2 regions of the Kribbella alba genome follow, and region 2 is predicted to be linked to the other one. Evidence: riboswitches for the same ligand, from Rfam matches in the RefSeq annotation. Region 2 holds a riboswitch; the other holds the start of a gene.

Region 1 (15,318 bases), on a different contig from region 2:
CCTACGTGAACCGCGACCGGATCGACGAGGTCCAGTTGTCGAACGGCGACGAGGTCCAGATCGGCAAATACCGCTTGGTGTACTACGCCAGTGGCCAAGCCTGACCCAGCGGCTGGACTGAGCATCGGTGAGGTGCTGCAGTTGCTGCAGGCCGAGTTCGCCGACGTCACCATCTCCAAGATCCGCTTCCTCGAGGCGGAGGGGCTGGTGACGCCGGCGCGCACCGTGTCCGGATACCGCAAGTTCGCCGCCGCCGACATCGAGCGGCTCCGCTATGTGCTCGCGGCCCAGCGCGACCAGTACCTGCCGCTGAGGGTGATCAAGGAACACCTGGGTGCGATGGAGCGCGGACTGCGTCCCACTCCGGGTGGTCGGCCCGCCGCACCGGAGAACCTGCCGGAACCGCCCGGGCTGCCGGGTGCGGAGGACTTCGGCGTTTATGGCACCGAGTTGAAGTTGACCCGCGAGGAACTGCGAGCGGCCGCGGGGATCACCCCGGAACTGCTCGACCAGCTGGAGAGCCACAACCTGGTGGTGGCCCGGGGCAACCACTACGACGGGGACGCGATCCTGGTGGCGAGGACCGCGGCCGAGTTCGCGGAGTACGGGATCGAACCCCGGCACCTGCGGCCGTTCCGGACCGCGGCGGATCGCGAGGTCGGCCTGATCGAGCAGGTGATCAGCCAGCGCCGTGACGACAAGACCCAGGAGCTCGCAGCGCTCGCGGTCCGGCTGCACGCGGCGCTCGTCCGCTCCCGCCTCGCACGCTGACCAGCGCCACCCCCGCAGGCCCGCCCGGGGCTGGCCCGCAGAGTAGGCTGGAGAGGTGCGCGAAGTCGACGTAGTCGGAGTCCGGGTTGAGATGCCCTCGAGTCAGCCCATCGTGCTGCTCCGGGAGGTCGGCGGTGAGCGTTATCTGCCGATCTGGATCGGCGCGGCCGAGGCGAGTGCGATCGCTTTCGCCCAGCAGGGGATGGAGCCGCCCAGGCCGCTGACGCACGATCTGTTCGCCGAGACCATCCGCGTGCTCGGGCACACCCTCAGCCAGGTCCGGATCGTGAACCTGACCGACGGCGTGTTCGAGGCGATCCTGGTGTTCGACGACAAGACCGAGATCTCGGCCCGTCCGTCGGACTCGATCGCCCTGGCGCTGCGCACCGGTACGCCGGTCTTCTGCACCGAGGAGATCCTGGCCGAGGCGGGGATCCCGGTCCCGGACAGCGAGACGGACGACGATGAGGTGGTGGAGGAGGAAGAGGTCGAGCGGTTCCGCGAGTTCCTCGACAACGTCACCCCCGAAGACTTCGACAAGAGTTGAGCACCCGCACGACGAGCCCGAACTTGAACCGTGCTGGTACAAGCCCGGACAGGTAACGATTCGTATCGGTGCCGCGACACGCAACCGGCTCAGGGCGGTTGTCGTTGACCGGCCCTGGTCGGCGGCTTACCTTGAAGGAGTTGTGGAGTCTTGTAACTCCACGGATGTGATCCGTTCCAGTCGGTACCCCAGGGAGGCTCAGGCGTGACACGCACCGGCGACACTGATCTGACGGCGCAGTCGACGTCCGAAGCACACGCCGAGGCGGCAGCCAGCGCCGGCGTCCAGGGGCTGCTCTTCGACGACGACCTGTCGCCGATGCCCGACGACGTCGGTTTCCGCGGCCCGACGGCCTGCGCCGCGGCCGGCATCACCTACCGTCAGCTGGACTACTGGGCGCGCACCGGACTGGTCTCGCCGTCCGTCCGCCCGGCCACCGGCTCCGGCACCCAGCGTCTCTACGGCTTCCGCGACGTGCTGTTGCTGAAAGTGATCAAGCGGCTGCTCGACGCCGGCATCTCGCTGCAGCAGATCCGCAGCGCGATCGCCCACCTGAGCAAGCGCGGCATCGACGACCTGACCCAGATCACCTTGATGAGTGACGGCGCGTCGGTCTACATGTGCACCTCGCCGGACGAGGTGATCGACCTGCTGGCCGGCGGCCAGGGCGTCTTCGGCATCGCTCTCGGCGGTGTCTGGCGCGAGGTCGAGGGATCCTTGTCCGAGCTGCCGACCGAGCGTCTCGACGCTCACAGCGACGGCGACTCCGAAGGCCACGCGAACGACGAACTCGCTGCCCGCCGCCGTGCCCGTATGACGGGCTGAGGTAGGCTCGACCCAGCCGTACACAGCACTCGGGAGAGTCTCAGGCCTTGTTTGGCTGGGCGCCGAAGGGGCAATTCCTCCCCGGAACCTCTCAGGCCCATGGACCGGGTGCCACAGGCGACTCTGGAGCGTGCAGCGCGTGACAGAGGGGGAGGCCCGGCAACAGTCAGCAACGGAGCCTCTCGATGAGTGTGAACGAACCCCTGCCGCAGGTCTCGGCCGCCTTCGCCGACCGTCACATCGGGCCGCGCCCGGACGAGGTCGCCCGGATGGTGCAGACCCTCGGGTACGCCGATGTCGACGCGCTGGTGGATGCCGCCGTGCCCGCGTCGATCCGCTCCGCCGAGCCGCTCCGCCTGCCCGAACCCGCGTCCGAGGTGGACGCGCTGTCGGAGCTCCGGCAGTTGGCCGCGCGCAACAACGTGGCCACAACGATGATCGGCCAGGGTTACTACGGCACCTTCACGCCGTCGGTGATCGTTCGCCGGCTGGTGGAGAACCCTGCTTGGTACACGGCCTACACGCCGTACCAGCCGGAGATCTCGCAGGGCCGGCTGGAGGCGTTGCTGAACTTCCAGACCGTGGTGTCCGACCTGACCGGCCTGCCGACCGCGAACGCGTCGCTGCTGGACGAGGGGACCGCCGCGGCCGAGGCGATGACGCTGGCGCACCGGTCGAACCGGAAGAGCAAGAGCAACCGCTTCCTCGTCGACGCCGACTGCTTCGCCCAGACGATCGCGGTGGTGCAGACCCGGGCGGAGGCACTCGACATCGAGGTCGTGGTCGCCGACACGACCGACGGCCTGCCCGACGGCGACTTCTTCGGCTTCCTGGTGCAGTACCCCGGCTCCGGCGGCGTCGTACGGGATCTGAAGCCACTGATCGCCGCCGCGCACGAGCGGGAGACCCTGGTCGCGGTTGCGTCGGACCTCCTCGCACTGACGCTGCTCGAGGCGCCGGGCGAGGCCGGGGCGGACATCGTGATCGGCTCGTCGCAGCGGTTCGGCGTGCCGTTGTTCTACGGCGGTCCGCACGCCGGCTTCATGTCGGTTCGCGCCGGGCTCGAGCGGTCCCTGCCGGGCCGGCTGGTCGGGGTATCGGTCGACGCGGACGGCGCCCCGGCGTACCGGCTGGCGCTGCAGACCCGCGAGCAGCACATCCGCCGCGAGAAGGCCACCTCGAACATCTGTACTGCGCAGGTGCTGCTGGCCGTTGTCGCTTCGATGTACGCCGTCTACCACGGCCCCGACGGGTTGAAGGCGATCGCTCAGCGGGTGCACGACCACGCTGACAGCCTGGCCGCGTCGTTGCGCGCAGGGGGCGTCGAGGTCGTGCATGACCAGTTCTTCGACACTGTGCTCGCCCGGATACCGGGCCGTGCGGCGGACGTGGTCGACGCGGCTCGTCAGACCGGCATCTGGCTGCGCCTGGTGGACGCCGACCACGTCGGTATCTCCTGCGACGAGAAGACCGACCTCACCGCGCTCGGCCGCGTCTGCCGCGCCTTCGGCGTCCGGTACGACGGATCGCTGAGCGGCGCGGACCTGGCTCCCGAGGTGGCTCGGACCAGCGACTACCTCACGCATCCGGTGTTCAACACGCACCGGTCCGAGACCGCGATGCTGCGGTACCTGCGCAAGCTGTCCGACTACGACTACGCGCTCGACCGCGGCATGATCCCACTCGGCTCCTGCACGATGAAGCTGAACGCCACCACCGAGATGGAAGCGGTCACCTGGCCCGAGTTCTCGGACCTGCACCCGTTCGCCCCGATCGAGGACGCGGCCGGCTACGTGACGCTGATCGGGCAGCTGGAGCGCTGGCTGGCCGAGGTCACCGGCTACGCGAAGGTGTCACTGCAGCCGAACGCCGGCAGTCAGGGCGAGCTCGCGGGTTTGCTCGCGATTCGCGGCTACCACCGGGCCCAGGGCAACGAGGACCGCAACGTCTGCCTGATCCCCGCCAGCGCGCACGGCACGAACGCGGCCTCCGCGGTGATGGCCGGAATGAAGGTTGTCGTTGTCAAGGGCAACGATGACGGCACGATCGACCTGGACGACCTACGGGCCAAGGCGACCGAGCACGCGTCGAAGCTGGCCGCGATCATGATCACCTACCCGTCCACGCACGGCGTGTACGAGGCGAGCGTGACCGAGGTCTGCCGGATCGTCCACGAGCACGGCGGCCAGGTCTACGTCGACGGCGCGAACCTGAACGCGCTGCTCGGCCTGGCCAAGCCCGGCGAGTTCGGCGGCGATGTGAGCCACCTCAACCTGCACAAGACGTTCTGCATCCCGCACGGCGGCGGTGGCCCGGGGGTCGGGCCGGTCGCGGTCGCCGAGCACCTCGCGCCCTATCTGCCGAACCACCCACTGCTGGACCAGGCCGGTCCCGACTCGGGTGTCGGTCCGATCAGCGCGGCGCCGTTCGGTTCGGCCGGCGTGCTGGCGATCTCCTGGGCGTACATCCGGATGATGGGTGCCGAGGGGCTGACCTCGGCCACGAAGGCCGCCGTACTGACCGCGAACTATGTGGCCAAGCGGCTTGAGGGCGCGTTCCCGGTGCTCTACACCGGCGAGAACGGGCTGGTCGCGCACGAGTGCATCCTGGACCTGCGGCCGATGACCAAGGCGACCGGCATCACCGTCGACGACGTCGCGAAGCGGCTGATCGACTACGGCTTCCACGCGCCGACGATGTCCTTCCCGGTCGCGGGGACGCTGATGGTCGAGCCGACCGAATCAGAGGATCTGGGCGAACTGGACCGCTTCTGCGACGCGATGATCGCGATCAAGCACGAGGTCGACCGGGTCGCCGCCGGTGAGTGGCCGGCCGGCGACAACCCGCTCGTGAACGCGCCGCACACCGCCTCGTCCGTGATCAACGACAAGTGGGAGCACGCCTACACCCGCGAGGAGGCGGCATTCCCGCAGTCGGTCGACCGGACCGCGAAGTACTGGCCGCCGGTGCGCCGCATCGACGGGGCTTATGGTGACCGGAACCTGATCTGCTCCTGCCCAGCCCCGGAGGCCTTTGAGTGACCCTGCGTTCCGACACCGTTGCCGCGTTGTACGCCGAGGTGGCGGTGGCCCAGAGCGAGTGGAAGTTGCCGTCGATCAACGCCGGCGTCGTTCGAGACGGTGAGCTGGTCTGGACCGGCTCGCGCGGTCAGATCGCCGACGGGGAGGGACTGGCGCCCGGGCCGTTCGTGCAGTACCGCATCGGGTCGATCACCAAGACGTTGACGGCGGTGCTGGTCATGCAGTGCCGCGACGACGGCCTGCTCGCGCTGAACGATGCCGTCGGCAAGCATCTGCCAGGGATCGCCTTCGGTGATCTCACCATCCGGCAGTTGCTGGCGCACTCGGGCGGCATGAACGCCGAGCCCGAAGGTGATTGGTGGGAGCGCAATCCGGGGGTCTCGTTCGAGGCACTGACGGGTGCGATGGACGACTCCCAGGCGGCGGGCCGGCCCGACCGCCGGCATCACTACTCGAACCTCGGCTACGCGCTGCTGGGCGAGATCGCGGCGCGGTTGCGGGGCGCGCCGTGGATGGAGCTGGTCGCGTCGCGGATCCTCGATCCGTTGGAGATGCGGCGGACGACGTACTTCCCGGTGGCGCCCGCCGCGCGGGGGTTCTCGGTGCATCCCTTCAGCGGGCGACTCGAGCAGGAACCTGCGTACGACGCCGGGGCGATGGCGCCGGCCGGTCAGTTGTGGAGCACGATCGAGGATCTGGCCAAGTACGCGTCGTTCTGGATCGACCCGGGCTACGACGTGCTGAGCCGGGACACCATCGACGAGATGGCCGCACCTGCTGCCGCGGATCCTCGCGAGGCGCTGAGCGCGTCGTACGGGCTGGGGTTGCGGTTGCACGCGGACGGCACGCACCTGTTCGCGGGCCACACCGGGTCGATGCCGGGCTTCCTGGCCGGGCTGTTCGTCGACCGGGAGCGGCGGATCGGCGCCGTCACCCTGGCGAACGGGACGTTCGGGAAGTGCGCCATGGTGCCGGTGGACCTGCTGCGCATCGTCGCGAGGTACGAGCCGTTGTTGCCGCCGGAGTGGTTGCCGGAGCCGACGCTGGCCCAGGGCGAAGAGCTGCTGGGTCACTGGTACTGGGGGAACACTCCACTGACGATGAGCGTCGAGGCCGGGATCCTTCAGCTCTCCGGTGGGTTGACGTCACGCTTCTCCCCGCTCGGCCCGGACCTCTACCGCGGCCGTGACGGCTACTTCGCCGGCGAGAAGCTGCGGGTGGTGCGTGACGGCACCGCCATCACCCACCTCAACCTGGCCACCTTTGTTCTCACCAGGACGCCGTACGGCGCCTAGGAGATGATCTCCACCAGCCGCAGGGATTCCCGCGGTCCCTTCATGGACAGCTCAGCCACCTGGCCGATGCCCTTGACGTAGTACTTGTTGTCCAGCACGGCCGGCTCGAGCGCTGTGGTCTCGGCGGTCCGCAACGCGCTCCGGAAGGTGCCGAACGGAACCGTCACGGACGCGCGACGGTTGAGGACCCAGAACACGTCCTCGGCGTGTCCCCGGTACCATTCCTGGCGGAACTTCCGGCCGAGTTGTGGCTGAGCCTGCATGAACACACCCGGTTGTGCGCCTTTCACCCCGGCATGGAACGAGCCCTCCGTGCTGACGACCCGGCCGCGGCTGTCGAGCTCAGCGGTGTCCTCGCCGAAGTACCACACGTTGCCGCACCGGTCCTGGGCGTAATAGTCGCTGGTCCGTTCGTGCAGCACGTTGTTCAAGTACAGGCGGTCTTCGACGACCCGGGTCCGGACACCGGCGACCACCTTGGTCCGTGACGTCGTGACGAACAGATTGATCGCCTTCCGGCCGTCCTTGATCCCGGTGGAGACCAGCGTCCGCCCGATCTTGAGCGGGAACCAGGCGTTGGTCACGTTGGGTGTGAAATCCTTCGGCGCGAACCGCGGGTGGTACCGGCTGCCCGTACCGAACACCGGCAATCGGCATCCCCACTCGACCTGTGCGGATGTGTCAGCCGCCGGCAACAAGGTCGCCGCGACCACCATCGTCGTCGCCAACGCACCCTTTGCCATCCAACCGAACATGTTGAGCGTCCCTTCCGTCGGGTTGTCACCGCTCACCCTCTGCCCGCCGCACTGAACCAGTGCTGAACCCGAAGGAGTTGACATGGCGAACAGTGCGGGACTTAAGTTAGGTCTGCCTTAGTAAGGGTTACCTTACTCGACAACTTTCCGGGAGACCTGGATGCCGCTGCCAGCGCGTCTCGTTGCGCCTAGCTCGCCGCCTGCCGATGTACCGCGTAGTCCGTTGGACTACGACGAAACGCTTGTCGACTGCGGGGCCGGTCCACACTGGCCGCTGGCGTCGACGGTGCGCGATCGGGGGCGGGGGCCGTTGCCGGCCGGGTTGCCGGCCGAGGTGTTGCGGCGGACCACGGAGATGCTGGGCGAGGCGCGGGTGCCCTCGACCGGTGTCGGCGAGTCCGCTGCGCTCGATCTGATCGCCGGACTGCTCGACAACCACGGGATCGACCTCAGCCACCCGCATGCCGCGGCGCACTTGCAGCCGCCGGTGTTGCAGGTCGCGGTCGATGCGGATGCGCTGGCTTCGGCGAGCAACGCCTCGATGGACACCTACGACTCCGGCCCGGCGACCCTGGCGATCGAGCAGTGGGTGGTGCGGGCACTGGCCCGGCTGGCCGGGTTCGGTCCCGAAGCCGATGGCGTCCTGACTCCGGGCGGCTCGATCTCGAACCTCCTTGCGGTGCTGATCGCGCGAGACAGTGCTGCGGCCAAGGTCGGCATCGACGTCCGCCGACACGGTATCGATGGCCTCGACCGGCCGATGGTGTTCTGCTCCGAGCTTGCCCATTTCTCCGTCCAGCGAGCCTGCGCGGCGCTCGGCCTGGGCGAGGATGCGGCCGTCACGATCGCCTCGGACAGCGACTTTCGGATGCGACTGGACGTGCTCGAGGCCGAACTGGCCCGACCCGGACGTACTCCGATCGCCGTGGTGGCAACCGCCGGTACGACGGACTACGGGTCGATCGACCCGATCGCTGGGATCGCGTCGCTGGCTCATCAGCACGGCGCCTGGCTGCACGTGGACGCGGCGTACGGGTTCGGGGCGCTGTTCTCGGACCGGTTGGCTCCGCTGCTGGCAGAGCTGCCGGTGGCCGATTCGGTCACGCTGGATCTGCACAAGATCGGCTGGCAGCCCGCTGCGACGAGCATGTTGCTGGTAGCTGACCGGAACCGGTTCGCCTCCTTCGGGCGATCGGTGGACTACCTGAACCCGGCCGACGACATCGACTCAGGACTGGACGGGCTCCTGGGCCGCAGCCTGCAGACAACCCGTCGGCCGGACGCGGTGAAGGTCGCCACCACGCTGACTGCCTATGGACGGACCGGTCTGGGCGCGATGCTCGACACCTGCCACGAGCTGGCGCACGCGGCCGCGGCCCGGGTCGTTGCCGACAGCAACTTGGAGTTGCTCGCGCCGGTGACCTTGACCACGGTGTTGTTCCGGGTCGCGGGGGAGGAGTTGGCGGCGGCCGAACTGGACGCGGTACAGGGTGAGGTGCGGCGTCGGTTGCTGACGTCGGGGCGCGTCCTCATCGGCAGGACGAAGGTGCCGGCCAGGAACGGCCGGCCGGCGGCGGTCGCGTTGAAGTTGACCCTGCTGAACCCGAATGCCACCGCTACGGATGTCGAGGAACTCCTCGACCAGGTCGTTGCCACCGGCCACGACGTGTTGGCTGGGCGGGCAGCGTGACTTCACCGCTCGAGGTCTCCAGCTCCGCTCATCTGAACGCGATCCTCCGGTGCTACACGCGAGAGTCGTCCATCCCGGTCACTGCCGATCCGCTGATGCTGACCGTCGGCGGCTCGACTCTGACCGCCAAGGTGCTGCACGCGTCCCGGACCGGGCTGCATGCGTTCAGCGACGTCCTGTTCGACGGTTCGCCGGTCGCGCCCGATGAGTTGGTGCGGCTCCTGTCGATCGGTGCCGACGCGGACGAGATCGAAGATCTGGCGGCTCGGACCGCTGAGTCGGTCCGCAACGTGTCGCTGTTCGTCGGCGATCACGGCGAACGTGGGCCGGGTCGATTCCTCCAGGCTGAGCAGGCCTTGGTGTTCGGCCATCTGAACCACCCTGCTCCGAAGAGCCGGGACGGGTTGAGCGGTGCTGAGCTGGCGGAGTACTCGCCGGAGCTCGGTGGTCGCTTCGCGGTGCACTGGTTCGAAGCCGACGCCGAGCTGGTGTCGTCGGACCAGGTGGCCGGTGCACCGTCACTGCAGGGACTGGACGCCCTGCAGTTGATGGCCGCGCTGGCCGGCATCACACCCGCCGCTGGGAAGGTCCTGATCCCCGCGCACCCTTGGCAGGCGGCTGCCGTGCTTGGCCGGCCGCAGGTAGCCGCCTTGGTGGCCGAGGGACGGGTCAAGCCGCTGGGGCCCCTGGGCGCTCAGTGGTACCCGACCTCGAGCCTGCGCACCGTCTACCACCCGGACCTGCCGGTGATGCTGAAGCTGTCGCTCGGCCTGCGCATCACGAACTCCCGCCGCGAGTCGACGCCCACCGAGCTCCGCCGCGGCCTGGAGATCAACCGGCTGCTCGATGCGGCCTACAACGCCGGTACTGCGACCGCCCATCCGCGGTTCTCCATCGTGCGGGACCCGGCGTGGGTTGCCCTGGACGAGGGCGGTCCTACGTTGACCGGGCTGGACGTCGCCGTGCGCGAGGTGCCGACTGCTGTCGATGACTACGCCTGCCTTGCGGGGCTCGTAGCGCCGCGGCCGGGACAGCTGAGTCGCCTTGGCTCCCTGGCGGCGGACGACCCTGCGGCCTGGGTCGCGTCGTACATCGACGAGGTGCTGGTCCCGATGCTGCACCTGTACGCCGAGACCGGGATCGGGCTCGAGGCGCATCAGCAGAACACGCTGGTCCGGCTGGATGACGTGGGCAAGGTTGCAGGTGGCGCTTATCGGGACAACCAGGGCTACTACCTGGCCTCGTCGTACCTGCGAGGTCTTCTGTCGGTCACCGGGCTATCCGACTCCGCGCTGGCCGTAGTTGACGACGCGATCGTGGACGACCGGCTGACCTATTACCTGCTGCACAACCAGGCCTTGGCGGTGGTTGGGTGCTTGGCGGTAGACGGACTTGCTGATGAGGATTCGCTCCTCGCGGTGGTCCGCGACCGGCTCACTGAGGCACTGCCCGAGCTGAAGGCTGCTGGGCCCGACGGGGATCGCCTGGCGCAGCGCTGGTTGTCCGCGGAACGCCTGCCGTGCAAGGCGAACATGATGACACGGCTGCGCGGGATCGACGAGGTTGTGGCGCCGCTGGACGCGCAGTCGGTCTATCTGGAGATCCCGAATCCGCTACAGCTGGGTTCGTTGTGAGGTGCGAGGTAGTGCCACCCCTGCAGCTCGACAACGGCTTCGACCTCCGCCCGGCAGGACCTGCGGACGCCGCAACGGTCGCTGGGTGGATGACGCAGCCGCACATCCGGCAGTGGTGGCACCAGGACTGGTCAGCGGTGCGGTGGGCCGCAGTGATCGAGGAGCAGGTCGCGGGCGGCCACTCCATCCCCTGCATGACGTCGCTGGACGGTGAAGAGCTCGGGTACGTCGAGCTCTACCGCGTGCGGCACGACCGGCTGGCGGAGTACTACGCCAGCCAGGAGCACGACTGGGGCGTCCACATCGCCATCGGCGACAGCACGCGAGTCGGCAGGGGGATCGGCCGCAGACTGCTTGGCTCCCTGGCGGAGGCCCTGCTGAGGGCTGATCCCCGGTGTGACCGGGTAGTGGCGGAGCCGGATGCAGCGAACACCCCGTCGGTTCGCGCGTTCGCCGCCGCCGGTTTCGTCTGCCAAGGGGAGTTGCGGCTGCCCGAGAAGACAGCACTACTGATGATTCGGCCGCGGACCGTGGAGGCTTGAGATGACCAGCGACCCGTACGACGTGATCGCGATCGGCTGTGGCCCGTTCAACCTTGGGCTAGCCGCTTTAGCTCATGGTCTGGACGAGGTGAACCTGGCGGTGCTGGACAGCCGGCCCGAGTTCACGTGGCACCGCGGGCTCATGTTCGACGACGCGATGCTGCAGGTGTCGTTCCTGGCCGACCTGGTCAGTTTGGTCGAGCCGGCGCACCCGCTGTCGTTCCTGTCGTACCTGCGGGACAACGACCGGCTGTACCAGTTCTACGTGCGGGAGAAGTTCCACCCGACGCGGCGCGAGTACGAGGCCTACTTGCGCTGGTGTGCTGCGCAGTTGGAGTCCTTGCACTTCGGGCACCACGTAGCCGCCGTGGTTTGGGACGGTGACGCCTTTGCCTTGACCGTCGAGCGCCCTGGCTCTACCGAGGTGTTCAGGGCTCGCCACCTGGTGCTTGGCGTCGGCACCGAGCCCGCTGTACCTGCCGCGCTTGCCGGCTTGCCCGAGGAGCGATTCCTGCACTCTGCTGACTACCTGTTCCGCCGCGAGGACCTGCTGTGCGCTGGCCGCGTCACCGTGGTGGGGTCGGGCCAGTCCGGCGCGGAGTGCGCCCTGGACTTGTTGCGGGCGAACGTCGCCGGTGGTCCCGGGGTGAGCTGGCTGACTCGTACGCCGTCGTTCACGCCGCTGGACTACTCCAAGTTGGTGCTGGAGATGACGACCCCGTCGTACGTGGACTACTTCCATGCACTGGGAGAGCCGACGCGCGACCGGCTGGTCAAGGAGCAGTGGCGGCACTACAAGGGGATCTCGTCGGAGACCTTGGAGGACATCCACGACGTGCTCTACCAGCGCGACCTTGGCAACTCAGCAGTGGCACCGATCGAGCTGCAGGTCGGGGTAGCGGTGGAAGCTGCCGTGGCCCGGCCAGACGGCATCGAGCTCACCCTGCGACACACAGACAGCGGACGCACCTTCCAGCACGTGACGGACGCCGTTGTGGCTGCCACTGGCTACCGCAACCGCCCGCTGCCCTTCTTGTCCGCAATCGACCCGCTTGTACGGCGGGACGCCGCCGGGCGCTGGGTGATCAACAGGGATCACAGCGTCGGCACACACGACGCGTTGACCGGCAGGCTATTCGTGTCGAACGCGGACCTGCACAGCCACGGAGTAGCAGCACCTGACCTGGGGATCGGCGCCATCCGTAACGCGACGATCCTCAACAGCGTCGCCGGACGCGAGCTGTTCCGGCTGCCGAAGTCCACTGCCTTCACCAGCTTCGCCCTCCCCGGATGAGCTGGAACCACTGCTCGTCGCAGCTGCTGGCGAAGCTGATCTCGCAGTTCTGCACGGAGGAGCTGCTGCAGCCTGTCGATGACCGGCTGGAACTCGGCGCCGCGACATACACCTTCTCGTCGTCCCGCGGCGCCGTCGGCAGCTGGCGGGTGGTTCCCGGCTCGGTGCGGCGTACTGCGACTGGCATTCTCGGCAACGACGAGAGCGAGGTGGCTACAGACCCAGTTCAGTTCTTAGTCGATGCCGCCGAGGTGCTCGGGCTATCTGGTTCCACGGTGGCCGGCTATGTCGCCGAGCTCTCTAGCACCTTGGCTGCAGACGTCCGGCTGTCTGGTGATGCTGTGGTGAACGCTGACCTGGTCGGTCTCCACCACACCCAGCTGGAGGGCCACCTGGCCGGCCACCCGCTGCTGGTGGCAAACAAGGGCCGCTTGGGCTTCTCTGCCGCGGACAGCGCCCGCTACACCCCCGAAGCCCGTACTCCGCTCCGCTTGGTCTGGCTCGCCGTACGCCGTGGGCTCGCCGAGTTCCGTGGTACGCCGGACCTTTCGGAGCACGCGGTGGTTGCGCGGGAGTTGGGCTCGGGTGCTCTCGAAGAGCTCCGGTGTCGGCTGGACGATCCCGACGCGTATGTGTGGCTGCCGTGTCACCCGTGGCAGCTCGACCACGTAGTACGGACTCAGTGGGCTCGCGAGCTCGCCACCGGGGAGATCGTCGTACTCGGGGACGGGCCGGACGACTACCTGCCCACGCAGTCGATCCGCACGATGGTGAACGTGTCGCAGCCGCTGCGGTACCAGGTGAAGCTGCCACTGAAGATCCTGAACACTTCTGTGTATCGCGGCATCCCGGAGCATTGCACCCTGGCCGCACCGATGGTCACCCAGTGGCTGCGCGGGCTCTGGTACCGCGACGAGGTGCTTGGCCGGCTCGGGACGGAACTGCTGGGCGAGGTTGCATCCGTGACCGTCCGGCATCCGCAGTTGTCCGCTGCGCCCGGCATTCCTTACCAGTGGACGGAGACCCTCGGCTGCATCTGGCGGGATCCGCTGGAGCCGCGCCTAAAGCCTGGGGAGTCAGCTTGGGCGCTGGCCGCAGTACTGCATCAGGATGCTGCGGGGGAGCCGTTGGTTGCTGCGATGATCGCGCGGTCGGGCGTGCAGGCTGCGGCGTGGGTCGCTGACCTGCTGGCTGGGCTGATGCGTCCGCTGTTGCATTTGCTGCACCACTATGGGATTACTGTGAACCCGCACGGCGAGAATCTCGCGGTGATCTGCGCGCCCGACGGCTTGCCGGTGCGGATTGTGGTGAAGGATCTGGTTGACGATCTCAACGTCTCCACCGAGCCGATCGTTGCTCGCGGCATCGAACCCGACAGCCACCACCGGGTGCTGCCGCGCAAACCGTGGCACGTGCTGCGGCAGTACCTCGTCGACGCGCTCTTCCTGGGTGTCCTCGCGCCCCTCGGCGACCTGCTCGAGGACGCGGAACTGCTGTCCGCGGACAAGTTGTGGTCCATGGTCCGCGGCGAGATCGAGCTCTACGCTGCCGAGCACCCGCAGTACGCCGACCGCCTCGAAGCAACCGGGCTCCTCGGCGAGACCTTCGCCCGCTACCCCCTCAACGGCTATCGCCTGACCAGCGGCTACGCCGACCTAGACACCCGCCCACCCGTCCCGACCACGGGCCGCATGCCGAACCCCATGTTCTCGGTGACTGGCATCCCACCCGCGCGCCCCTGGTGATCAGGTCCGGACGGGTGGCGACTGCCGCCAGCTCTGGAGTTCCTCGTCGATAGCGATGCCGAGTCCGACGAGTTGGGCCTCGTGCTCGGGCTGGCCGGCGAGAGAGAGCCCGACGGGTAGGAAGCGGTCGTCCAGGCCGGCCGGCAGGCTGAGGGCGGGAAGGCCTGCGACCGACCAGGGGACCGACGAGTGGATGCGCGGGCCGCGGGGCGGCTTGGTCGCGTCGATCAGCGGCGGTGGCGCGTCGATGGTGGGATGGGCGATGGCTCGCAGCCGGCGTACCGACATCGTGCGTCGCCAGGCCAGCGCCCACCGGGTGCGCAGTTGCAACGCCTCCTCGTACTCCTCGGAGCTGATATCGGCACCCCTCAGGAGGCGTTCGCGGACCTGCGGAGTGTAGAGATGTTGGTGGGGCACGAGCGCATCGTGGACCTGGTGTGCCTCGGTCTCGTTGATGGTGTCGAAGACGCGCCGCAGGGTGTCGAGTGCATCACCCTCGACCAGGGGTGACTCGATCTCCACCAGCTCCGCACCACGATCGACGAGGATGCGCAGCGCCTGGTGGCAGACGTTCGCGATGGACTCGTCCACCTCCTTCCACAGGAGGTCGATCGGCAACCCGATCCTGACGCCGCTGAGATCGGCCGGTGCATCGGTCGGATAGACCGGGACCGGCTCGTTGAGGCTGCCGGGATCCCGGGAGTCGAAGCCGGCCACGACCTGCATGACAACGGAGATGTCGAGCATCCGCCGGGCCATCGGACCAGCCACGTCGAAGGTCGGGCTGAGCGGGATCGCACCGTAGCGAGACACCCGGCCCTGAGCACTCCGCAGGGTGCAGACCCCACACGCGGCCGCCGGAATGCGGAGCGAGCCGCCGGTATCCGTCCCGGTCGCGATGGGGACCATCCGCCCGGCCAGTGCAGCCGCGGAACCACCTGACGAGCCACCCGGAGTACGCCGTAGGTCCCAGGGATTCGCCGTCGGCGACGAGGCGGTCCCGTAGGCGAACTCATGGGTGGTGGTCTTGCCGAGAAGGCCGGCGCCCGCCGCGGACAAGGGCTCCCAGACTGCCGCGTCCTCGGCCGGAATGTAGTTGGCGAGGACCTGGCTCCCGGCTGTGGTCAGGACGTCCTTGGTCAGGAACACGTCCTTCATCGCGACCGGTACACCGGCCAG
Region 2 (15,318 bases):
CGGGGGTCCCGGTCCGGAACCTCGAGCAGGGGCGCAACGTGTCGATGTTCAGCACGCGGGTCCAGTGCCGTCCGGCCGGGCGTCTGAACGGTCCACTGGTCGTCTCGATGCGGCCGGTTCCCGCCGCACTGGTGGCGACCGCAGTACAGGTGACCGGGCGGATGCCGCAGGTCCACGGGGCGCCGGTGCACGTCGGTTCGCCGGGGGAGTTGGGGATCGCTGACGTGGCTCGGCCGGACTTCGGGGAGCCGGTGGAGTTCGAACCGGGGGACGTGCCGGTTTTTTGGGCTTGCGGAGTGACGCCACAAGCTGCGTTGATGTCTTCACGGCCCCCGTTCGCGATTACCCATGCCCCCGGGCACATGTTCGTGACCGACGTGCCGGACAGCGCCTATCGAATGCCATGACCACCAGGCTCTAGGGGGAGCAGCGGATGAGTGACGACCGGACCGAGGAACAGCGCAAGTCGTACCGACCCATCGATGCGGTCGGGTTCCGCGAGTCGATCAGCCGGAACTGGGGACCCGTGGACCGGTCGGTGGTGGTGCCAAAAGGTCTGGCGGAGGCCGCGGGCGAACATCGGCGGCGGCTGACCGAGGCCCTGCCCGGTCGCCGGATCGCGCTCGGCGCCGGCCGCGCCCCGGTCCGCTCGAACGACACCGACTTCGGCTTCCGCGCGGACAGCGACTTCGTCTGGCTCACCGGCTGTCAGGCCGAAGGGGCCGTGCTGGTGATCTCGGGCGACGGCGACTCGACGCTCTACCTGCGTGAGACCGCCGGCCCGGACGAGGTCGACTTCTTCGCGAACGCGCGCGACGGCGAACTGTGGATCGGCCCGGTGCCGGGGCTGAAGGACTGGTCCGACGCGCTGCAGATCCCCTGCCGGCCGATCGAGGAACTCCCCTCGGCCGTGCGTGGCGCCGTACCGTTCATGCTGGCGACGTACGGCGTGGAGCCGATGCTCGACGCGCTCGTCCAGACCTCGCCGACCGACGGCAACGCGTTGCGGCAGACGCTGGCCGAGCTGCGCCGGATCAAGGACGACTGGGAGATCGACCAGTTGCGCGAGGCGGTCGCCGCGAGCGTGCTGGCGTTCGCGGACGTGGCCCGGGAGCTGCCCGAGGCGGTCCGTGGTGGCGGCGAGCGGTGGCTGCAGGGCACGTTCGACCGGCGTGCGCGAACCGCCGGCAACGGTCCCGGCTACGCGTCCATCGTTGCTGCCGGCAACCACGCGCCGGTGTTGCACTGGGTGCGGAACGACGGGGCCGTTCGCGAGGGTGACGTCATCCTGCTCGATGCCGGGGTGGAGACGCGCACTCTGTACACGGCCGATGTCACCCGGACCTTCCCCGTGACGGGCGAGTTCAGCCCGGCCCAGCGGCAGGTGCACGACCTGGTCCACGCCGCACATGTCGCCGCACTGGACGCGGTCCGCCCGGGTGCGCCATACAGGGCCTTTCAGTACGAGGCGATGCGGGTGCTGGTGGATGGGCTGCGCGACTGGGGCGTGCTCGACGTGTCGCTGGACGAGGCGCTCGGGCCGGATGGGCAGCAGCACCGGCGATATGTCGTCTGTGGGCTCGGCCATTACATCGGGCTCGATGTGCACGACTGCGACGCCGCCCGCCCGGAGACCTATTTCGCGGCCGACCTCGAAGTAGGCATGGCGATGGCGGTCGAGCCGGGTCTCTACTTCCACCCGAACGACGAGACGCTGCCCCCTGAACTGCGCGGCATCGGCGTACGGATCGAGGACAACGTGGTGGTTCATGCCGACCGCACCGAGATCCTCACAGCCGACCTCCCGATCACCACGGACGGCCTCGAACAGTGGGTCCGAACTCAACTACGCTGACCGCGACAGCGTGACTACCTTCCGAAGTGAAGCGATCACTTAAAATAATCTGGTCACAAGCAGTAACACTTCTGGGTTCGCCCACGATGTAGCGAGCGGGGGAGGGTCGAACTCGGCCCGGCGCGTGGCAGTGGGGGGCCGCGGCTACGCGCCGGCCGGGCCGACCCCGACTGGGACCCGGGGGGGACCCAGGTGGTCCCAGGCACGGGGGAGTTTTCCGATGAACTTGCGAGTGCGAGTGGTGCATCATGCGTGCGCCGGCCAGTATCACTGGTACGCCGACATCGACGACGCGGACGATCCGCAGCCCGACGATCCCTTCTGGTACGTCGATCGCTGCCTGAGCCAGACCGAAGCCTTGGAGACAGCCTGCGCTCAGCTGCTGTCGCTGGCGGAGGACGACTCTCTGACCAGGGTCCAGGAAGCCAACCTCGTCCACGTCTGACTCTGCGCTGACACACCACAGGCTGGAGACCGTGGTGTGCCAGCGCAGTTGCTTGGGAGTCAGCCGATCGGCTGTACTGCGGGACAGGCGGTCCCGCGCGCGGGCACCTTCCCAGGCACATCGCGGGCTGACCTCTTGCCGGTCCCTCGGGCTCCTTGGGGGACTTGTTAAGGTCTCGAGTGATGACTGAGACGACGACCGTTGTTGAGAGCCCGGCCGGATCGAAGCAGGCGAGGTGGTTCCAGGCAGTGGCGATCGCCGAGGCGATCTCGTGGACCGGGCTGCTGATCGGCATGCTGTTCAAGTACGTGCTGTCAGACAACGAGATCGGCGTGAAGGTCTTCGGGCCGATCCACGGCACGATCTTCATCGCCTACGTGATCACCGTGGCCGTGGTGCGCAAGCCGCTGCGCTGGACGTGGTCCACCACGCTCCTGGCTTTGGCCGCGAGCATCCCGCCCCTCTTCACCTGGTTCTTCGAGCTCTGGGCTCAGCGCACCGGCCGGCTCAGCTGACCTCGAGCACCGCAGGATCACCGACCCAGGCGGTCTTGCGATTCCGCGCCATTGCGGCGTTTGCACTCGTGCGTGTCCGGGAACCACGGCCGGAAGCAAGCATCCGAGGGTGAGCAGGTGGCAGACATGGTCGACCGTGTCTTCCGTGACCGCAGGGACGCCGGGCGAGTCCTGGCCAAGCTCCTGGAGCACCACAGAGACAAGCCCGACGTGGTGGTCCTCGCTCTGCCTCGGGGAGGCGTACCGGTGGGGTACGAGGTCGCCACAGCACTCGGCGCACCGCTCGACGTGTTCCTCGTCCGCAAGCTGGGCGTGCCGGGCCGCGAGGAAGTGGCGATGGGGGCGATCGCCAGCGGTGGGATCGTGGTCATCAACGACGACGTCGTGCGCGGCCTGCGGATCGGCGCCGAACAGCTCCAGCAGATCGCCGAACGAGAGGCTCGCGAGTTGCTGCGCCGGGAGGCGGTCTACCGCGACGGGCGGCCGGCGCCCGACCTCAGCGGGAAGACCGCGATCCTGGTCGACGACGGCCTCGCGACCGGCGCAAGCATGCACGCAGCGGTAGAGGCCTTGCGAGAGCGACTGCCCGCCCGCATCGTCGTGGCGGTGCCCGCGGCGCCGGAGTCCAGCTGCCGCGAACTCGAACGAATGGTGGACGAGGTTGTCTGTGCCAGCACCCCGACGCCGTTCCTCGCCGTCGGGGAGTCCTACTGGGACTTCACCCAGACCACCGACGAGGAGGTGCGCGAGCTGCTGCAGGCGGCGGTGGCGCCGTCGCCGGAACGGTCGGGCGCAGCGGAGCCGTCGCCCGCAGCGTTGGTTCGCGCACAGGCCCGGCCGGTCGCGGAGGGCGTGCCTGCTACGGACACGTTGATGTCCATCGTGGGCGACGCCCAGTTCGTCCTGATCGGCGAGGCCTCACACGGCACGCAGGAGTTCTACGAAGCCCGGGCGGCCATCACCCGGCGACTGATCGAGGAGAAGGGGTTCAACGCGGTGGCGGCTGAGGCGGACTGGCCGGACGCGTATCGAGTGAACAGGTACGTCCGCGGGCGGTCCGACGACGCGGCGGCCGAGGAGGCGCTCCGCGACTTCTCCCGCTTCCCCACCTGGATGTGGCGGAACACCGCCGTGCTCGACTTCGTCGGCTGGCTGCGCGAGTACAACGACCACCTCGAGGAAGGCGCCATGGCGGGCTTCTACGGGCTGGACCTGTACAGCCTTCGCCGATCGATGGAGGAGGTTGTCGCCTACCTGGAAGAGGTGGACCCCGCCGCCGCGGCCCGGGCCAGGGAGCGGTACTCCTGCTTCGATCACTCCTCTGGGGACGACGGCCAGTCGTACGGTTACGCGGCGGCATACGGAGCGGGTGAGTCGTGCGAGGAGCAGGCTGTCGCACAACTCGTCGAGCTGCAGCGGCTCGGGAACGACACCCGCGGCGAAGACGCGCTGCTCCCCGAGGACGAGCTCTTCTACGCCCAGCAGAACGCCACGGTCGTGCGGGACGCCGAGGTGTACTACCGGACGATGTTCGGCGGGCGGTCGAGCTCCTGGAACCTTCGCGACCGCCACATGGTCGACACACTGGACGGCCTCACCCGTCACCTGTCCGGGCAGCGGGGTGGGACGGCCAAGATCGTCGTGTGGGCGCACAACTCCCACGTCGGGGACGCCCGGGTCACCGAGTCCGGGATGCGGGGCGAGGTCACCGTCGGCCAACTGATGCGCGAACGCCATCCTGACGCCTGTCGGCTGATCGGGTTCACCACCCACACGGGCACGGTGACCGCGGCCGACGACTGGGGCGGACCGGCCGAGCGCAAGTGGGTGCGGCCGGCGCTTCCCGACAGCGTCGAAGACCTGTTCCACGAGACCGGCGAGAAGGAGTTCCTACTCGCCTTCCAGGTCGCGCCGAAGGCCGCCGAGCTGCTGAGCGCGGCCAGGCTCGAGCGCGCGATCGGTGTCATCTACCGGCCCGAGACGGAGCGGCAGAGCCACTACTTCCGGTGTCGCGTCTCCCATCAGTTCGACGCGGTCATCCACATCGACGAGACGCGAGCGGTCGAGCCGCTGGAGCGGACGGCCCGCTGGGAGACCGGCGAACTGCCCGAGACGTATCCGTTCGCCGTGTAATCCCTAGGAGTCCTGGCGATGCCGACCGTGGAACAAAGTGTGCAGATACCGGTCGCGGGTGTCGAACTCGATGCCGACGTCACCGTGCCGGAGCAGGCCCGCGGTGTTGTCGTGTTCGCGCACGGCAGCGGCAGCAGCCGCCACAGCCCGCGCAACCGGTATGTCGCCGAGCAACTCCGCAATGCCGGCCTGGCCACTGTCCTGGCCGACCTGCTCACCCGTGAGGAGGAGGAGATCGACGCCCGTACTGCGGAGGTCCGGTTCGACATCGACCGTCTGGCGGTCCGAACCAGCGCACTGGCTGACTGGGTGACCGAGCAGGAGACCACCGCGGGGCTCAGCATCGGCCTGTTCGGCGCCAGCACCGGTGCCGCAGCCGCCCTGGTGGCCGCTGCGGCGCGACCGGAGGAAATTGGTGCCGTGGTCTCGCGCGGGGGCCGTCCTGACCTGGCCGGTGAGTGGCTACGGCTGGTACGCCAACCCACTTTGCTGATCGTGGGAGAACTCGACGCCAAGGTCATCCAGCTGAACCAGCGCGCCCGGGAGAAGCTCAGCGGCCTCAGCCGGCTGATGATCGTCCCGCACGCGTCCCATCTCTTCGAGGAGCCGGGAACCCTCGAGAAGGTCGCCCAGTTGGCTTCGGCCTGGTTCGTCGAGCACCTGGCCGGACGCGACTGAGTACGGCGCGCCGGCCGGTTTCGGACGTCGGTAGTACGCGCGGTGGTTGTCAGGCGAGCAGCGTCCGCTGCGGCGCGGCATCCCGGATCCATCGCTGGAGGGAAGCGGCTCCACCGTCGGATTGACGCGCGCGGCGGGCTCGCCGTACGGTCACGGCGTCCGACAACCCAAACTGCACAGCAGCCGCATGAACCCGTGCGGGAGAGACCTGGGCTCGACCCAGGCGCCGTAGGAGCAACTCTCCCCAAGAATCTCTCAGGCACCCTCACCGCACGGGCGAGGCACCTCTGGAAGGCAGCAGCCTGACAGAGCGGGGAGGCATACCGACCGGTCGATGACGACCAGGAGGCCTCCACATGGCGATCAGCGTGTTCGACCTGTTCAGCATCGGGATCGGCCCGTCGAGCTCCCACACCGTGGGTCCGATGCGCGCCGCCCGCACCTTCGCTCTCGGCCTTGCCGCCGACGGCCTGCTCACCCGTACTGCGGCCGTCGAGTCCCAGCTGTTCGGCTCGCTCGGCGCGACCGGGCACGGGCACGGCAGTAACAAGGCGGTCCTGCTCGGTCTGGAAGGGGAGGACCCGGAAACGGTCGACACCTGCTCGGTCGAGGACCGGGTCGCGGCGATCCGGACGGCGGGCCGGCTGCGGCTCGCGGGTGAGCACGAGATCGCGTTCGACGAGAACAGCCAGCTCGTCATGCACCGGCGCAAGTCGCTGCCGTACCACCCGAACGGGATGACCTTCGTCGCGCGGGATGGCGCTGGTGAGGTGCTGCGCGAGCGGACGTACTACTCGGTCGGCGGTGGGTTTGTCGTCGATGAGAACGCCGCGGCCGGCGACCGGATCGTGCTGGATCGGACGCCGCTGAAGTATCCGTTCCGGTCCGGGGCCCAACTGCTCGACCGGTGCCGTGAGTCGCAACTGCCGATCAGTGAGGTGATGCTCGCGAACGAGCTGGCCTGGCGGGCCGAGCCCGAGATTCGCGACGGGCTACTGCACCTCTGGCAGGTCATGCAGGACTGCGTGCAGGAAGGCTGCGGCACCGAGGGCATCCTGCCGGGCGGTCTCAAGGTTCCGCGCCGGGCGCACGCGCTGCACCAGAAGCTGACCCAGGATCCGTGGTCGGTGGATCCGCTGAAGGTGTTGGACTGGGTGAGCCTGTTCGCGCTGGCCGTCAACGAGCAGAACGCGTCCGGCGGCCGGATCGTCACCGCGCCGACGAACGGTGCCGCGGGCATCATTCCGGCGGTGCTGCACTACTACCGGCGATTCGTGCCCGGTGCCACCGAAGACGGGGTGATCCGGTTCCTGCTGACGGCCGGCGCGATCGGCGTGCTCTACAAGGAGAACGCGTCCATCTCCGGTGCCGAGGTCGGGTGCCAGGGTGAGGTCGGATCGGCCTGCTCGATGGCGGCGGCCGGCTTGTGCGAGGTTCTCGGCGGGACTCCGGAGCAGGTGGAGAACGCGGCCGAGATCGCGATGGAGCACAACCTCGGCCTGACCTGCGACCCGGTCGGCGGCCTGGTCCAGATCCCCTGCATCGAGCGCAACGCGATGGCCTCGGTGAAGGCGATCAACGCGGCCCGGATGGCGATGCACGGCGACGGCGTCCACGTCGTCACCCTCGACAAGGTGATCAAGACGATGCGCGAGACCGGCGCGGACATGAAGGTCAAGTACAAGGAGACCTCCCGCGGCGGCCTCGCCGTCAACGTCATCGAATGCTAGCGACCGGACCAATTAGCTGACTCTTTGCGACGGAGTGGTCGCACTGTGGTGATAACGATGGCGAATGTGGTGTCGCGACCGGGAAATAGTTCCAAAGGGCTGTTTGAAACGCTTCTTCAACCGCTACTGTGCGGGACTTGTGAAGCCGTTCTCCGAGGAAGAACAGGCAGACCGCCGCCGGCCCTGGCAGAAGCGTGAGGGGTTTCGCCGGATCGCCGTTCTCATCGCCGCCCCGACGGGCGTCTATGCCCTGTTGGTGGTCATCAGCTTGCTGGGCGGGCCGCGGATCGGGGCGCCGCTGATCCTGCTGCCGGACCCTGGTGGTGCGGACGCGGTCAACCCGCTCGCCGGACCGCCGTCGAGTGGGCTGCCCGCGAAGGTCTTCCCTGCGATTCCGCCGGAGACCCCGACGGCGATCCCGGTGCCGACACCGGTGCCGACGGCCGAACCATCCGGGCAGCCGACCGAACCGCCCAGCGCAAAACCGGCAGACAAGGCAGCCACCTCGACGACCAAGCCCCAGGCGCCGCAGACAGTCGGCGAAGCGGTCGCGCGGCCGACAACCGGCGACAGGCCCACGCCAACCAGGCCGCCGACCGTCACGACTCCACCTCCGCGGCCCACGCATCCCACGCCGCCTCCGACCACGCCTCCTCCCACCACACCCAGCGATCCGCCAGGTCGGCCGGACCACCCGCAGCCGCCGACCCTCGCGGACATCCTGCGCGGCCTGATCGGCGAAGTCGGCCTGTAGCTCCTCCGCGCACGAACGGCAACCCTGTGCGGTCAGGGGCGAGGGGCGGGGCGGACGAAGGGAAAGGCGAGGGTGGAGCGGATGTTCTGGCCGGTGAGCATCATCATCACCCGGTCGATGCCGATGCCGAGCCCGCCCGTCGGCGGCATCGCGTACTCCAGCGCGCTCAGGAAATCCTCGTCCAGCGACATCGCCTCGGGATCTCCCGCGGCCGCCTTCAGCGACTGCTCGGTCAACCTGCGCCGCTGTTCGACCGGATCCACCAGCTCGGAGTACGCCGTACCGATCTCGGCGCCGAAAGCGACCAGGTCCCAGCGCTCGGCGAGTCTCGGGTCGGACCGGTGCGTGCGGGTCAGCGGCGACGTCTCCAGCGGGAAGTCCGTGTAGAAGGTCGGCGTCGTGGTCTGCGGCTCGACCAGTTCGTCGTACAGCTCGAGGACCAGTTCGCCGGCCGACAGGTCGAACGCGACGTGCACGCCGTGTTCCGCGCAGAGGCACCGCAACCTCTCGACCGACGTACCAGCGTCGATCTCGACGCCGACCGCTCGGCTGACCGCGTCGTGCACACTGATGACGGGCCAGTCGCCGGAGATGTCGATCTCGCCGTCCGGGCGCTTCACCAGGGGCTTGCCGAACACCGCGGTGGCGGTCTCGATCAGCAGTTCGCGGGTGAGTTCGCGCATCACGATGTAGTCGGCGTACGGCTGATAGGCCTCGACCGAGGTGAACTCCGGGTTGTGGGTCGCGTCGGCGCCCTCGTTGCGGAAGTTCCGGTTCAGCTCGAACACCTTGCCGAGCCCGCCGACGCTCAACCGCTTGAGGAACAGCTCGGGCGCGATCCGCAGGAACAGTTCGGTGTCGTAGGCATTGATGTGGGTCACGAAAGGACGCGCGTTCGCGCCGCCGTGCACGGCCTGCAACATCGGGGTCTCGACCTCGATGAAGCCGCGCGCCTCGAACCCGTTCCGCAACGCCCGTACTGCGGTACTGCGGTGCTGCATCATCTGCAGCGACTCGGGGTTCATCACCAGGTCGAGATGGCGCTGCCGGACCCGGGCCTCCGGATCAGTGAAGCCCTTCCGCTTGTCCGGCAAAGGGTGCAGGCACTTGGCCGCCATCACCCAGCCGGTCGCCGCGATCGAGAGTTCGCCGCGGCGACTCGTCACCACCTCACCCGTGACGCTGACGTGGTCGCCGATGTCGACGAGCTTGCGCCAGTGCTCGAGCGCCTCGTCACCACAGGCCTCGGCGGTCAGCATCACCTGCAGGTCGGCAAGTCCGTCCTGCAACTGAGCGAACGACAGCCCGCCGTGGTTCCGCATCCGCATCACCCGACCTGTGACCGACACCTCCTGGCCGGTGTGGTGGTCCGCGGGCAGGTTCTGGTGGAGGGCCCGGATCCGTTCCAGCGTTTCCGTCCGGGGGACTGAGACCGGATACGGTTCGATTCCAGCGGCGACGAGTCCAGCCAGCTTGGCGCGGCGGATCTGCTCCTGCTCGGTGAGTCGCCGATCCGGCACTGCGGGCCGCAGCAACTCCTCCTCCTGCTCGCGAACAGCCGCCGCGAACCGGCCGCCGTCCGCCGCCATGATCGCGTGCCGCTCGGCCGTCTCCGCGGTGTCCACGCGGGTCCACGGCCGCGGCGCGGGCAGGAAGCCCTCGGCTGTGCCGGCCGCGAGCAATACCTGTGCGAGTGAGGCGCCGCGCGAGTAGCAGATCAGTCTGGGCGACCAGCGCGGCAGGTACTTCTCGTTCGACTGGTAGAGGCTCTCCAACTGCCAGAACCGGGAGGCGGCGGTCAGCAGCGCGTTCGTGATCCGCAGGACCGGACCGGCGCCGATTCGCTCGGCGTCGCTGAAGATCTCGCGGAACATCGCGAAGTTCAGCGAGATGTGGTGGACGCCGAGGTCGCCGCAGGCATCCACCAGCGAGGCGACCATGAACTCCATCAGTCCGTTCACCGACTCGGGATCGCGCCGCATCAGGTCCAGCGAGACGCCCCGGACACCCCACGGGACGAACGACAACAACCCTCGTACCGCGCCGTCGGAGTCGCGCGCGATCACCATCACGCAGCGCGCGTCGGCGGGATCCCCGAGACGGCCCAGGGCCATGGAGAAGCCGCGCTCGGTCTGCCCTCCACGCCATTGCTCGGCGAGCCTCACGTACTCATGGAGGACGTCAGGCGACAGATCCCCGTGTCGCCTGACCTCGGCGTGGTACCCGGCTCGATGGGCTCGGGTGACAGCCTGGCGGACCGGCCGCATCGTCCGGCCTTCCAGGGTGAAGTCGGCGACGTCGATGATCGCCTCGTCGCCCATCGCCAGTGCACGAAGACCAGCGGCGGCATAGGCTTGCGCGGCTTCCTCGCTGGCGGACAGGACCGCGGGGGACCAGCCGTAGGTGCGCGCCTCGGCGAGCCAGCGCTGGATCGCCCCGGGCCAGGCCGCGGGATCACCCAGCGGATCGCCGCTGGCGAGGCTGACCCCGTTGACGACCCGATAGGCGATCGCGGCGTTGTTGTCCGGAGAGAACACCACGGCCTTGTCGCGCCGGGTGGCGAAGTACCCGAGCGAGTCGCGTTCGCCGTACTCGAGCAGCAGGCGCCGGACCTGCAGCTCCTCGACCTGGCTCAGGTAGCGGACCCGTTGCACGGATCGCAGGAAGATCGCGAACGCGATCACCAGGGAGGCCGCGGAGATGAACCCGACGGTCAGGCCGACCCAGCCGTGGCCCTCGTGGTCGGCGCCCATCCGGGTCCGGCTCTGGCCGAGGGCGGCGACGATCCCCCAGCCGATCTTCTCCCGCTGACCGCGCAGGGTGTGCGGGAAGACCTGCGTCAGGGTGATGCTGATGGCTATCGAGATCACCAGGCCCGTGATCAGCGCGCCGATCGCGAGCCGTCTGGTGCCGGGCGCGAGCCGGGCCGGGAAGCTGCTCCGGATCGTCCACAACAGCCCGATCATCAAGATCGGCACGATCACCTGGGCGATGCTCAGCTCGAGATCACCGAAGGAGGCCGGGCCGAACTTGGCGTTCAGCTCCGGATCGTTCGGGTTGGCGATCTGGACGCTGATGAAGCCCAGGTTGGCGATCTGTTCGAGCAGCCACAGCCCCTCGAACACCCACAGCACCCAGAGCAGCGCCGCCCGCTTGCCCCGCAGCAGGGCGCTGCCGACGACGGCGAGATAGACCGCGGACAGGAAGGTGTGACCGGCCGGGATACCGAAGAATTCGATGACGCCCTCGGCGTCCTTCACGAACTCCGGCGCGAACAGATGCAGCGGTACCGCGATGAACGAGCAGACAGCGGCGAACAAGACGGCGCGACCGACCCATACGGCGGCCCGCTGCTGCCACTTCGGGATCACCTGTTCCGATGACACCTGACTGATCATCCCATTCACTCCGAATGCACTTGGACCCATGTGCGACTCTGGCCAACATGGCGGCAATCCCCGACCGGTTGATGCGCGACGCGATGGCGACTGATGCCCAGTCTGAGGCAAGCCCCCAACCGCTGAGCGAGACCTGGATCGTGCTGCCCGGTCTGGCCGAGACTCCCGACGAGTTCGGCCGGGTCCTGGAGCTGCTGCCCGGCCTGGATGTTCGCGTCGTCGATCCCTGGCTTACTCCGGTGACCTCGCCGCCGGAGGAGTTGCGCTCGGCAAGTGGTGCCGGTACGCCGGTACGCCTGGTCGGGCACTCCATCGGGGGCCTCGCGGCGCTGCGGTGGATGCTCACGTACCCGGGAGAGGTGGAGCGCCTGGTCCTGGTCGACACGAGCCTCCCGTCGGAGACCGGCTGGCGGTGGTTCTACCCGGGGGCGCGCGGCGACCGGCTGATCCGCTCGGTGCTGAGGGTTCTCGGCCGGATAGGCACACCGCAGCTCTTCGGCCCCGGCGTGCGTCGCCTCCTGATCTGGGTGGGCAGCACCGCCAACCGGGATCTCTTGCCGAAGGCAACCGCTCGAAGCCGGTACGGCGCAGCCGACTCGTGGCTCCGCTTCTGGCACGAACTGACGTGGAGCTGGCTTCTGGCCGCAGAAGTGGCAACTCTGCTTGCCCGACCGGGGCTAGCCATTCCGCCCACGGCGTTGCTGGTAGCAACCGGCGGCAGCTCCCGCTTCACCGCCGCGCGTTGGCTGGCCGGCCAGCAATCCCTCGCCGCCGCGCTCAACGCCACCATCCAGGTCTACCCCGACTCCGCCCACCTCCTCCACCTGGACCGCCCCGACGCGATCGCCCACGCCATCACCCCTCCCCGCTGACAGCTCAGCAATCGCAGCGGCCTCAACAACGGCAATGCGATGACCGTTCAGTGCTGCGGGGGACACGTGGTACCCCGCGACCCGAACCGTCCACGAGTTGGAGTCAGGCAGGGGTGGTGAGGGCGGGGGTGGGGAGCTTGCGTTGCCAGACCTCGTCGAGGGCCATGCGCATGGCGCCGGTGACTACGGCGTCTTCGGCGAGGGCTGAGAGCTCCAGCTTCGGATGGTTGAGGGTGAGCAGGCGGAGCTGGTCAGCGATGGCGTCCAGCAGTACTGCGCCCGCTCGTGCCACACCGCCACCGATCACCACGGCCGTCGGGTCGAGGACCAGTACTGCGGGGGCCAGGGCCCGGGCGAAGTCCCGCGCAACCTGCTGCACAACCGCCTGAGCCACAGGGTCCCGCTCTGCCGCAGCAGCGAACACGTCGGCGGTGTCCAGCTGGTCCCGGCCGAGCTCTGCCAGCCGCGACTCCGGATTGTCGAGCACAGCCTGTCGCCCGAGTGCAGCGATCGCCTCTGAGCCGACTGCACGCTCCAGCGGACCGCGGCTGTCCTCGGGGTTGATCACATCGTCCGGGCCGGTTGCGATGAAGCCGATCTCACCGGCGGCACCAGTACCGCGGTGGAGTCTGCCGTCGATCACGATGCCGGCGCCGAGCCGCTCACCCCACTGAACGGCCAGCAGAGTCCCGGTGCCACCCCGCGCCGCGGCGATGGCCAGCGCAGCCAGGTTGGCGTCGTTGTCGAGCATCACCGGGCAGTCGAGCAGGCTACGGACATGCTTGGTCAGGTCGATCGCGGACCAGCCGGGCACACTCGGGACCAGCTGAACCCGGCCGATGTGCTCGTCCACGATGCCGGGGCTTGCCGCGACTGCCGCCGCGATGTCCTCGGCAGGCACCTCTGCCTCGGCCAGCGCCTCGGTGATCACCTCGCTGATGACTCCGAGCAGCTCCTGGGCGGTCCACCCGGGCCCGGACCGGCGTACCAGGGACAGCTTGCGGCCGGCCAGGTCGGAGACTCCGACGGTGACGCGGTGGGGGCCGACGTCCAGGCCCAGCACCGGCGCGGCGCGACCGCGCAGCGAGACGCGGATGGCCGGGCGACCGAGCGAGCGGTCCGCGGAATCGGGGCCGTGCTGCTGCAGCCAGCCGGCATCGAGCAGCTCGTCGACTGCCTGCGCCACGGTCGGTCTGGCCAGGCCGGTGCGTTCCACCAGCTCGGCGACTCTCAGCGGTGCCGGTGCCGAGCGGCGGACCGCGTCCAGCACAGCTGCCACGTTGATCCGCCGCAGCATCGTCGTACCGCCGCCGCCGACCGTTCCCTTGCTCATGTCCGACCCCTTGCCTGCCACTCGCCCATCTTATATATAAAGCGAGCGTTCATAAATTAGCCAGCGACTTGCGCGTGCCGCCGGGCGAACCGGGGACACACGGTGAACGCCGGGAGGCGGGCGGTCATCCCGGAAATCCGTGAGTCGACAACTATCACTCACCAGTCCTCCTGCTGCCCAGTACACGCACGCCACCAGGGATCAGTCCTGCAACACAGTCCGGGCGAAGCTGCTGAGCGCCTCCCGTCGGGTTGCTGGGTCTTGGTCATCAGGCTGGCGACATGCTTCTCCACCGTGCGCGGCGAGATCTGCAGCCGGGACGCGATCGACTTGTTCCCGATCCGGACGACGAGTAACCGGCACAACTCGTACTCGCGGGATCGAGGCGGCCTAATGTGGGTACTGCTCACCCACGGAAGGCAGGGGCTGATGTCGTTAGAGCAGGAAGTCATCCAGGCGTGTCCGGCAGAGCTGTTCATCGGAGGCAAGTGGCGATCGGCTGAGGGCGGCAAGACTCTCGCGGTCGAGGACCCGGCCACCGGTACGACGCTGTGCGACGTGGCCGATGCCAGTCCGGCCGACGGGATGGCCGCGCTGGATGCGGCCGTCGCTGCCCAGGCCGAGTGGGCGGCGACTGCACCTAGGGACCGCGGCGAGATCTTGCGTCGTACGTATGAGCTGATGACCGAGCGTGCCGACGAGTTGGCTCTGCTGATGACGTTGGAGATGGGCAAACCGGTCGCGGAGTCGAAGGGCGAGATCGCCTACGCGGCCGAGTTCTTCCGCTGGTTCTCCGAGGAGGCCGTGCGGATTGACGGCGGCTACCAGCCCGCGCCGAACGGCAAGGGCCGCTTCCTGGTGATGCGGCAGCCGGTCGGGCCTTGCCTGCTGATCACACCGTGGAACTTCCCGGCCGCGATGGGCGCCCGCAAGATCGGCCCGGCGGTCGCCGCCGGCTGCACGATGGTGATCAAGCCGGCCGCGCAGACGCCGCTGTCGATGCTCAAACTGGCCGAGCTGATGACAGAGGCCGGCCTGCCGCCCGGCGTGCTCAACGTCATCACCACCAGCCACTCCGGCGGGGTGATGGAGCCGCTGATCCGGGACGGTCGCGCCCGCAAGCTGTCGTTCACCGGCTCCACCGAGGTCGGCCGCAAGCTGATCGAGCAGGCCGCGGACAAGGTGCTGCGGACGAGCATGGAGCTTGGTGGGAATGCGCCGTTGCTCGTCTTCTCCGACGCCGACCTGGATCAGGCAGTCGAGGGCGCGATGCTGGCGAAGATGCGCAACGGGGGCGAGGCCTGCACGGCCGCGAACCGGATCTACGTGCACTCGTCGCTGATGGACGACTTCGCCGCGAAGCTGACCGAGCGGATGTCCGCGCTCAAGGTCGGTCGCGGCACCGAGGAAGGTGTCGCCCTCGGTCCGCTGATCGACGCGAAGCAGCGGGACAAGGTGGCCGAGCTGGTCGAAGACGCCGTGGCTCGTGGTGCCAGGGTGCTGACCGGCGGATCGGTTGCTGAGGGCAACGGATATTTCTACCCGCCCACCGTGCTGGCCGACGTGCCCCTCGATGCCCGGGTGCAGAAGGAGGAGATCTTCGGC

Evidence for each region. Region 2 has a riboswitch for glycine ahead of ABD210_RS12835 (L-serine ammonia-lyase). Riboswitches for the same ligand answer to the same signal wherever they lie in the genome.
Region 1: it holds a riboswitch for glycine, as region 2 does, so the genes downstream of both, gcvP (aminomethyl-transferring glycine dehydrogenase) here and ABD210_RS12835 (L-serine ammonia-lyase) in region 2, are expected to answer to the same signal.

The regions. Positions count from the first base shown of each region.
Region 1 is NZ_BAAANE010000009.1:12,964-28,281, reverse strand. It holds gene ABD210_RS24890 (zinc-ribbon and FHA domain-containing protein) at 1-104, shown strand, start outside; gene ftsR (transcriptional regulator FtsR) at 91-771, shown strand; gene ABD210_RS24880 (bifunctional nuclease family protein) at 827-1,318, shown strand; gene ABD210_RS24875 (MerR family transcriptional regulator) at 1,523-2,143, shown strand; glycine riboswitch at 2,164-2,260, shown strand; gene gcvP (aminomethyl-transferring glycine dehydrogenase) at 2,329-5,184, shown strand; gene ABD210_RS24865 (serine hydrolase domain-containing protein) at 5,181-6,479, shown strand; gene ABD210_RS24860 (hypothetical protein) at 6,476-7,222, opposite strand; gene ABD210_RS24855 (pyridoxal phosphate-dependent decarboxylase family protein) at 7,521-8,924, shown strand; gene ABD210_RS24850 (IucA/IucC family protein) at 8,921-10,558, shown strand; gene ABD210_RS24845 (GNAT family N-acetyltransferase) at 10,570-11,100, shown strand; gene ABD210_RS24840 (lysine N(6)-hydroxylase/L-ornithine N(5)-oxygenase family protein) at 11,102-12,394, shown strand; gene ABD210_RS24835 (IucA/IucC family protein) at 12,391-14,139, shown strand; gene ABD210_RS24830 (amidase) at 14,140-15,318, opposite strand, start outside.
Region 2 is NZ_BAAANE010000004.1:1,260,396-1,275,713, reverse strand. It holds gene ABD210_RS12865 (putative hydro-lyase) at 1-407, shown strand, start outside; gene ABD210_RS12860 (aminopeptidase P family protein) at 434-1,855, shown strand; gene ABD210_RS12855 (hypothetical protein) at 2,076-2,300, shown strand; gene ABD210_RS12850 (DUF3817 domain-containing protein) at 2,483-2,815, shown strand; gene ABD210_RS12845 (erythromycin esterase family protein) at 2,942-4,948, shown strand; gene ABD210_RS12840 (dienelactone hydrolase family protein) at 4,967-5,626, shown strand; glycine riboswitch at 5,815-5,907, shown strand; gene ABD210_RS12835 (L-serine ammonia-lyase) at 5,983-7,356, shown strand; gene ABD210_RS12830 (hypothetical protein) at 7,496-8,110, shown strand; gene lysX (bifunctional lysylphosphatidylglycerol synthetase/lysine--tRNA ligase LysX) at 8,143-11,496, opposite strand; gene ABD210_RS12820 (alpha/beta fold hydrolase) at 11,556-12,380, shown strand; gene ABD210_RS12815 (ROK family transcriptional regulator) at 12,484-13,713, opposite strand; gene ABD210_RS12810 (helix-turn-helix transcriptional regulator) at 13,872-14,165, opposite strand; gene ABD210_RS12805 (NAD-dependent succinate-semialdehyde dehydrogenase) at 14,143-15,318, shown strand, end outside.